2 regions of the Bacillus sp. NPDC093026 genome follow, and region 2 is predicted to be linked to the other one. Evidence: a T-box and tRNA genes for the amino acid it is inferred to sense, from the RefSeq annotation. Region 2 holds a T-box; the other holds one or more tRNA genes.
What was found. A T-box is a leader RNA that pairs with one kind of tRNA and senses whether it is charged. The one in region 2 lies ahead of glyQ (glycine--tRNA ligase subunit alpha), so its partner is inferred to be a tRNA-Gly.
Positions count from the first base shown of each region.

Region 1: it has a tRNA-Gly gene. The T-box ahead of glyQ (glycine--tRNA ligase subunit alpha) is inferred to sense a tRNA for this amino acid. The anticodon was not compared.

Region 1 is NZ_JBIVPN010000001.1:924,518-928,950, reverse strand. It holds gene ACIQCE_RS04725 (hypothetical protein) at 1-363, shown strand, start outside; gene ACIQCE_RS04720 (PqqD family protein) at 347-1,252, shown strand; gene ACIQCE_RS04715 (hypothetical protein) at 1,249-1,524, shown strand; tRNA gene ACIQCE_RS04710 (tRNA-Gly) at 2,246-2,319, shown strand; gene ACIQCE_RS04705 (hypothetical protein) at 2,421-3,017, opposite strand; gene queG (tRNA epoxyqueuosine(34) reductase QueG) at 3,101-4,249, shown strand; gene ACIQCE_RS04695 (amidase domain-containing protein) at 4,313-4,433, shown strand, end outside.
Region 2 is NZ_JBIVPN010000003.1:40,495-44,927, reverse strand. It holds gene glyS (glycine--tRNA ligase subunit beta) at 1-1,373, opposite strand, end outside; gene glyQ (glycine--tRNA ligase subunit alpha) at 1,366-2,253, opposite strand; T-box leader at 2,366-2,543, opposite strand; gene recO (DNA repair protein RecO) at 2,582-3,352, opposite strand; gene ACIQCE_RS09155 (YqzL family protein) at 3,388-3,531, opposite strand; gene era (GTPase Era) at 3,680-4,433, opposite strand, start outside.

The sequences.
Region 1 (4,433 bases), on a different contig from region 2:
AAATTTGTAGGGCTTCTGATGGTCGGGTTCATGCAAATCGCCGTGTTTATGCTCACGACAATCACGCTGCCGGAAAGTATCTGGACTGTAGTTATTGGTATTGCTGTCCTTTTCAATGCAACGGCTCTCTTCTATGTGGTGGGTATTTTACTTCCGCTTGATCGAAATAATCCATACACTGGTATTTTTTCATTTGGGGCGCTTATTTTGATCATGATTCCGATTGTTTTTATCGGTAACTATGTCATGGGAGAATCAAGTCAAATGCTTCAGTGGCTACTTGTTGCAGGATTTGAAATATTGCTCATCTTTGCCATATACAAAGGTTTTTCATGGAGGTATTCACATGATTCAACTTCTTAATAGTAAGCTAAAGATCGAGCGAGTCCCAGCTCTTGCGCCTTATGTGACATTACAAAAGAAGCATTTGACTGATACGCAATATGGAAGCACACTCCCGATTAATGAGAGTGCATATCATATGTTAAAGAAGGTTGACGGAAAGAGGACAGAAGCGAATATCACGGCAGAGCTTGCCGATTTGTTTCAAGTAGATGAGTCGGTGATTGCTCGTGATTTTTATCAGCTAATCACAGGGCTTAATCAGCACCATTTGCTTTCCATCCATTATCGCTCACCTTATCCAGTTGTCACGGCCTGCTGTCAATTTTTTAAGCAGTATCAAGTGAAGTTGAAGGAGCGGTTTGATTGCACTGGGCATTCATTCTTTCAAATATTGATGACTGCATTGCGAATGGTTACACGTAAAATTATCTTTTTCTGGCTGCTGTTCATGGTAATGGCAGGAATCGCTTTTTTATTCGTTCCGGATGCATCTATTGTAGCCATTGCGATCTATTTTTCAATTATTTATCTTGGATTAATTACTGGGACTGCTTTGCATGAGGCCGCACATGGGTATGCGCATCGGAAGTTCGCTGGACGTGATGGTCCTCAAGGTTTCTTTGCCAGCGATATGATGTCAGTCAAGTTTGTAAGGCCCGTATTAAATCCATATCATAAAAAACAGGTATGGATTACATTGCTTGGACCGCTCGTTCCTGGCTTGATTGGTGCAGTTGGAATCATTGTGACCGTTTTATTTTTAGAAGAAAATCCAATATCGACAGGGTTTTTCATTTTTTCCATTACGTATTTTATTCAGCTACTATACCTTCTTCCGTTTATGGGAGATGGTAAATCGATTTTAAAGCAGCTATTACTTGGTGGAATGGGAGGACAAAGATCATGAACCTACAAGCAATAAAACAAGGTGCCATTGTTGGCGGTTTTTTAGGTTTCTTAGGATTTCCGATGTTAACAATTGGTGTACTATTTTATCATCTGTTCCAATCAAAAACGAATAACGAACTTTTACTTAATAGTCTTGCCTTTGAAATGGAGGGGAAATCTGCATTTACGTTTCAAATCAAACCGAATTTCTTCATCTTAATGATTGTTATCTTTCTTGTTGTTTTTTTAGCCGTGACAATAATTTCGACCATCCGTCAGAAAAAAAGATGAGGGGAAATTCCTTCATCTTTTTTGTACAATATCCCAAAAATTGGAATATTGATAGACATATTGAAAGAGAGAAAAAGGCGATCAATATGACTTTCTGTCTTTCTGCTATCAAAAGGTCGAGACAACACCAACAGAAACCAAAAAAGAGTCAGAAACCACAAAAGGTGAATGCGTCTTCAAAGAAAAATATGGAAGTGACAACAAGAGAAAAGAATCTTTTCAATGCAGTAGCTGAATATATTGAGTTGATGTGAAAGGGTTAACGAAAGAGAACAAAGAAATGTTCATTATTATAGAGCAATATAAACACAGCAAACTGCTTTCTCATGAGACATCAGAATTTTCTGCTAGTTTAAAGGCAAGATGAAACCAATGAAAAGGCAAACATCCTCATTTTACTAGAACGTGAACATGATGATCTTAAAATTCATAGAAGTATAGGGTTGGACGACGATACCTTTTCAATGACAAAGGGCAGTTTTGTTGAATTGCCTTTTAATTTAACGTCTGTTTCAGATACAGATGTGAATGGGCAGGATTTTCAAACAAAGCATTAAAGGATATTAGCCATGCTTTGTTCAAGTAGATTAATAAGCTATCGTAATATAAAAGGAGGATATGAATTTTTTGACGAAAAATTTTCATATTCTCTTGACGAATAATTAAGAAAGTTGTAACATAATAAAAGTCAATGTGGTGACGTTGTTTGACATAGATTGATGCGGGTGTAGTTTAGTGGTAAAACCTCAGCCTTCCAAGCTGATGTCGTGAGTTCGATTCTCATCACCCGCTCCAATACATCATTTTGTTTATAACGCAGTATTTCGTTTCATAGATAAACGAAGTGTTGCGTTTTTTATTATGTTAACATAATGTAAAAAAGCACCATGGATGATTTACAGTGCTTTTTCAAAAATATGATATGTGCTTTCACCGCCATGTATTTGTGTGAACATCTTTGTTAAAGATTGAAGAAGTGCATCACTCTTTTCCCAGGAAATAGAGGGTGGAAAAAGGATGATTTGAAGGATATTCTTTGTTTCTGTGGATATTTGTGCTGATCCAGATTGAGAAAATAAGCCTTTCTGTCCTGCTTTATCTATCCATTCAACATGACTAGAATCACTTCTTTTGAGCAAAAGCGGCTCTTTTAGACGGTCAGCATCCAGTGTGAGAATTGGTAAAAAATATTTTAACGAGAAAAATGTCGACAAGTCCTGTACGGAGTTGATAGAGTCAATAAATGTTTCTTTTTGAATATCAGACAGAATTGGAAGAAAGGGAACATTTTTTATAAGGTCAATCCATTCTTTAATGGCTGGTACTTCTTCTAGTGCTTTTCCTTCATATTCGAAAAATAGAGATTCTTGAAAGAGCCGTAATCGACCTTTTAACATTTGAGGTGATTTACCAATTTCAATATTTGAATATTCAATCTGCCCAACATGGATAGACGGGCTTTGTTGATGAGATATTTCCATATATATCTTCACAGTGACTCACTCCAATCGGTCATGATACATTCGTATTATACTGAAAACAACAGAAGAAACAAAGAAAGGAGGTTTGCAAGGTGATTCATGTTGGAGAATTAAAAGAAGAGTTAATTCAATATGCAAAAGAAATTGGTGTAGATAAAATTCGATTTGCAAGTGCTGATACATTTGATTCATTAAAGGACCGACTCATCTTACATGAATCATTAGGGTATTTGTCGGGCTTTGAAGAACCCGATATCGAAAAAAGAACAAACCCTTCTTTGCTCCTTCCAAAAGCAAAATCAATTGTTGCGATAGCGCTCGCTTATCCTTCTAAGATGAAGAATGCGCCTCGAAGTACAAAAGATGCTAGAAGAGGCATCTTTTGCCGGGCATCATGGGGAACAGATTACCATGTAGTGCTGAAAAAGAAGCTCGATATGCTTGAGGAATTTTTGCGCAACAAGCACGAAGATATACGAACGAAATCAATGGTCGATACAGGTGAGCTGTCTGATCGCGCTGTAGCAGAGCGAGCGGGCATTGGCTTTAGTGCGAAGAACTGTATGATTATCACGCCAGAGTTTGGGTCTTATGTGTACTTGGCTGAAATGATTACAAATGTTCCATTTGAACCAGATGAGAAAATTGAAGAACAGTGCGGGACGTGTAATAAATGTGTAGATTCATGTCCAACAGGGGCTCTTGTGAATCCGGGACAGCTCAATTCTCAAAGGTGTATTTCATTTTTAACGCAAACAAAAGGATTTTTACCTGACGAGTTTCGTTCAAAAATTGGAAATCGCTTGTATGGGTGTGATACGTGTCAGACGGTTTGTCCAATCAATAAAGGAAAAGACTTTCATCTTCATCCAGAAATGGAGCCGGACCCTGAGATTGCAAAGCCGCTTTTAAAGCCGCTGCTTTCGATAAGCAATCGTGAATTCAAAGAAAAATATGGTTATATATCTGGATCATGGCGGGGGAAAAAGCCTATTCAGCGGAATGCGATTCTGGCGCTTGCTCATTTTAAAGACACGTCCGCCTTACCAGATTTAGTTGAATTGATGCACAAAGATCCAAGACCAGTTATAAGAGGAACTGCTGCTTGGGCGATTGGCAAAATTGGCGATCAAAAGCAGCTTCCTGAACTGGAGAAAGCTCTTGATCGTGAAAATGACGAAGAAGTAAAACAAGAGATCATCAAAGGGATTGAGTTGTTACAGACACCTTTAAATACTAAATAGCGTCCATAGGAACATAGAATGAACCAAACAGAGGATTTTTAATAAAAGTTTGGTGGTGTCTGTGTGAAACGATTAATACAACAAACGGTAGAAGACAGGCTGGAGTATTTAATAAATGGCCATGTGATGCGACAGCCGCAACTTATTTCTGATGCTGAAGCAGTAGATCGAAAGAAGGAGCTTT
Region 2 (4,433 bases):
AGTTTATCCGCAATTGCAACGATGGCTCCAATGAAAGTAGACGGTGCTTTGTCACCGGCAAAACGCGGCATATAGTGTTCGTTCATACTTTTTGCGACTTCTTCATGTTCGCCAAGTGCTTTTGCATATTTCTCACCCATGATTCCTTGTAATTCAGGGAACTCATAGACCATTTGAGTGACAAGATCAAACTTAGAAATACTTGCTGCTCTTTCAACGCGCGCGATTGTTTCGTCGTCTGCACCCACATGTGCCGCAAGGCGAGTAGCAATATCTGTTACTCGCTTCAGCTTGTCACCAATGGTTCCAAGCTTCTCGTGAAATACAACCTTATCCAGCTTTTGAATATTTTCTTCAATGACAAGTTTTTCGTCTTCTTTATAGAAGAACGCCGCATCTGATAGACGTGCACGAAGTACTTTCTCATTTCCTCTTGCGACATTTTCTAATGCCTCACTGTTTCCGTTTCTTACTGTAATAAAGTGCGGCAGTAATTGACCTTGCTCATTTTTTACAGGGAAATAGCGCTGGTGCTCTTTCATTGTCGTTACCAATACTTCTTCTGGCAATGCAAGAAACTCTTCCTCAAAGGAACCGAATAACACCGTTGGGTATTCCACAAGGTCATTTACTTCTTCTAAAAGCTCAGGGTCAACTGGGATCACCCAGCCCTTTTCTTTTGAAAGAACTTGAAGCTGCTCTGTAATTAATTGTTTTCTTTTCTCCGAATCTGCAATGACAAATTGGTCTCGTAATGTTTGTTCATAAGAAGCAGGTGAATCAATAACAGCAGTCGTACCAAGGAAGCGATGTCCTCTTGTCTCCCTGCCGCTTTTCACACCTGCAATTTCAACAGGAATGACCTCTTGTCCAAATAAGCAAACAATCCACTTAATCGGACGGATATAGCGTAAATCTTCACTTCCCCATCTCATGTTCTTCGGAAAGCTTAAAGAAGCGGCGATATCACCCAAGGCTGGAAGAAGTGTTTTTACTTGCTGGCCTTCTTGGAACTTTTGCACATGGACGTAATCAACACCTTTGATCTCTTTAAAATAGAGATCATCAGTTGACGCTCCTTGACCGCGTGCAAAACCTTCCGCAGCTTTTGTCCAGTTGCCTTCAGCGTCTTGAGCAATCTTTTTAGCTGGTCCTTTTGCTTCTTCTTTCATGTCTTCTTGTTTTTCTGCTACGCCTTTGACTAACACAGCAAGGCGTCTCGGTGAATTGAATAACACAATATCCTGAAAAGAAATATTTTGCGTCACAAACCAAGCTTTTACTTTCTCTCCGAGCTGCTTTGTGCTCTCTGGAATGAAACGAGCAGGCATCTCTTCTAAGCCAATTTCGAGTAATACATCTTGTTTATTCATGAGAAGCCGCCTCCTCTTTTAACATAGGGAATCCAAGTTTTTCTCTTTCTTCGTAATACGTTTTGGCTACTTTTCTTGCTAACTGGCGCACTCTACCAATATACCCTGTTCGTTCTGTTACAGAGATGGCCCCCTTTGCATCAAGCAGGTTAAATGTATGTGAGCATTTTAAAACATAATCGTATGCTGGGTGGACAAGACCTTTGTCCATTTGGCTATGTGCTTCTTTTTCATACGTTGTAAATAAATCAAACAACATCTCTGTATTAGATGTTTCAAATGTATAAACAGAATGCTCGTATTCAGCCATTAAGAATAAGTCTCTGACAGTAAAGCCGTCTGTCCATTCCAAATCAAAGACATTTTCTTTGTCTTGAATATAAGAAGCAAGGCGTTCAATACCGTAAGTGATTTCTACAGAAACAGGCTTGCACTCTAAACCGCCCACTTGCTGGAAATATGTAAATTGCGTAATTTCCATTCCATCAAGCCATACTTCCCAGCCAAGTCCTGCACATCCAAGAGATGGATTTTCCCAGTTGTCTTCAACAAATCGAATATCATGTTTCAGTGGTTCAATACCAAGCGCCTTTAATGATTCAAGATACAGCTCTTGAATGTTATCTGGTGACGGCTTAATAATCACTTGAAATTGGTGATGCTGATACAACCTGTTTGGGTTCTCTCCATATCTGCCATCAGCAGGGCGTCTTGAAGGCTCCACATAAGCAACCTTCCACGGCTCTGGTCCGATGCTTCGAAGGAACGTGTATGGACTCATCGTACCTGCACCTTTTTCTGTGTCATAGGCCTGCATTAATACGCAGCCTTCATTTGACCAATGCTTTTGCAAAGTCAGAATCATGTCTTGAATATTCAATGATCGCACCTCCATCTTTTTCGCAACCACCGCTATGTATGGTGAATGCGTACTAGAACCTCAGTTTGAACATAAAAACTCCCGTCTCTATGCTCGCAAGGCTCCTTGCAAACATAGGGACGAGAGTTTTTCCCGCGGTTCCACCCTATTTGCTGGAATCGTAGCATCCAGCCGCTTTGTTTTACGTTGCTCAAGAATGCCTTTCGTTACGCCTCCATCCTTAGCTTGCACCGTCCTAAGGTCGCTTTTATGGATTATACGTAAGTACTTCTTTCTGTCAATGCAACATATTGATCTTAGATGATCTTACAAAAAGTCATGGGAGATGTCAACTTTTGTTTTCGTCACCCATTAGCTTTTTCATATTTTCCATCTGGTTCATGAACTTTTTCGATTTTAAATAAAGACCGGAATACTCATCATAATAATGGTCAAGAACTTGACGAATTTCCTGCTTGGTTTGTGGTTTGACATCAACATGACCAAGCCTTGATAAATCAAAATAATGAAACAAACGGAGAAGTCTTGCAGTTGCTGGGGACAGGGGCAGTTTGTAAGGATCTTTGGCAAAGCAGTTTTGACAAATAAATCCGTTTTCTCTAATCGAAAAATGGAACTGCCCTTCTTTATTACCGCAGTGCACGCACTGATCCAGTTCAGGTTTCATCCCCATCACTGACAACATTTTGACTTCTACTATAAATAAAATAATATCAGCATCTGTGCCTTCATTGAGATGGCGCAAAGATTGGAGAAGTAGCTCAAACAAATAAGGGTAAGGCTGTTTTTCTTCTGTTCCTTTATCAAGTAACTCCGCCATATATGCGGCATAAGCGGTTAGAAATAAATCTTCCCGAATGGCTCGCATGCTTTCAATCATTTCACCTTGCTGGAGCGTTCCAAGTCCTGTTGATGATTGGATAAGGAAGGTTCCGTATAAAAACGGCTGGCTTATGGCGGACAGGCGGCTGTTTGTTTTTTTAGCGCCTCTTGCCATTACGCCAATTTTCCCATGTTCTCTTGTAAGCAGCGTGACAATTTTGTTTGTTTCGCCATAATCTGTTGTTCTAAGGACAATTCCTTCACTTTTAATGAGCATTTGTCTACACTCCGAGCATTGGAGGGGATCAAGACTTATAAAATTGGAAAATCAAGACGTGCCATTTCTTCTTCAAGTACATCGGGTCTTTCCAGGTTCTCCTTTTCTAACTCTTTGAAAAGAAGGTACGTGTCAACGCTTCCTGTTTGTGAAAATACGTTCCATGTAAAATTCAACATAAAAACCCCACCTTTCTTTATTAGAAGCAGCAACGCTACATCCAACATATTTAATTTTATCTTGACCAGGCTACCTCCATTTCATGATAAACAATTTTTACTAATCGAGACGCAACATGTCAGTTTTTGTAATAGATGCTGCGTTTTCTTAATATTCGTCTTCTCTAAATCCGAAATCACGCAAGTGAGTAGATTTATTGCGCCAGTCTTTTTGAACTTTTACCCAAAGCTCCAAATAAACTTTTGATCCTAGAAGTGCTTCAATATCTCTTCGTGCTTTTTGTCCCACTTCTTTTAATAAACTGCCTCGTTTACCAATAACGATTCCTTTTTGCGAATCTCGTTCAACGACAATGGTAGCCGCAATATGAATTATTCCATGATCATCTGGCTTGATGGATTCTATTGCAACAGCAATACTGTGAGGAATTTCTTCTCTTGTTAAATGTAGTACCTTCTCACGAATCAATTCCGAAATAATAAACCGCTCTGGGTGATCTGTTACTTGATCTGCCGGATAAAATTGTGGGCCCTCTGGAAGATAACCTTCAATCTGCTGAAGAAGTGTATCAATGTTGTTGCCTTCAAGAGCTGAAATCGGCACAATTTCTTTAAAAGGATAACGCGTGCGGTATTCATCAATTAAAAGAAACAGCTCATCTGGGTGAATTTGATCAATCTTATTGACGACAAGGAACACCGGTGTTGATGTTTGCTTTAGTCGTTCAATGATGAATTCATCACCTTTACCATAGCCTTCCTGTGCATTGATCATAAACAAGATCAGGTCGACTTCCTTCAGTGTATTTTGAGCCACCTTCATCATAAAATCCCCAAGCTTATGCTTCGGTTTATGAATCCCTGGTGTGTCGATAAAAATCGTCTGTGACGTGTTTGTTGTG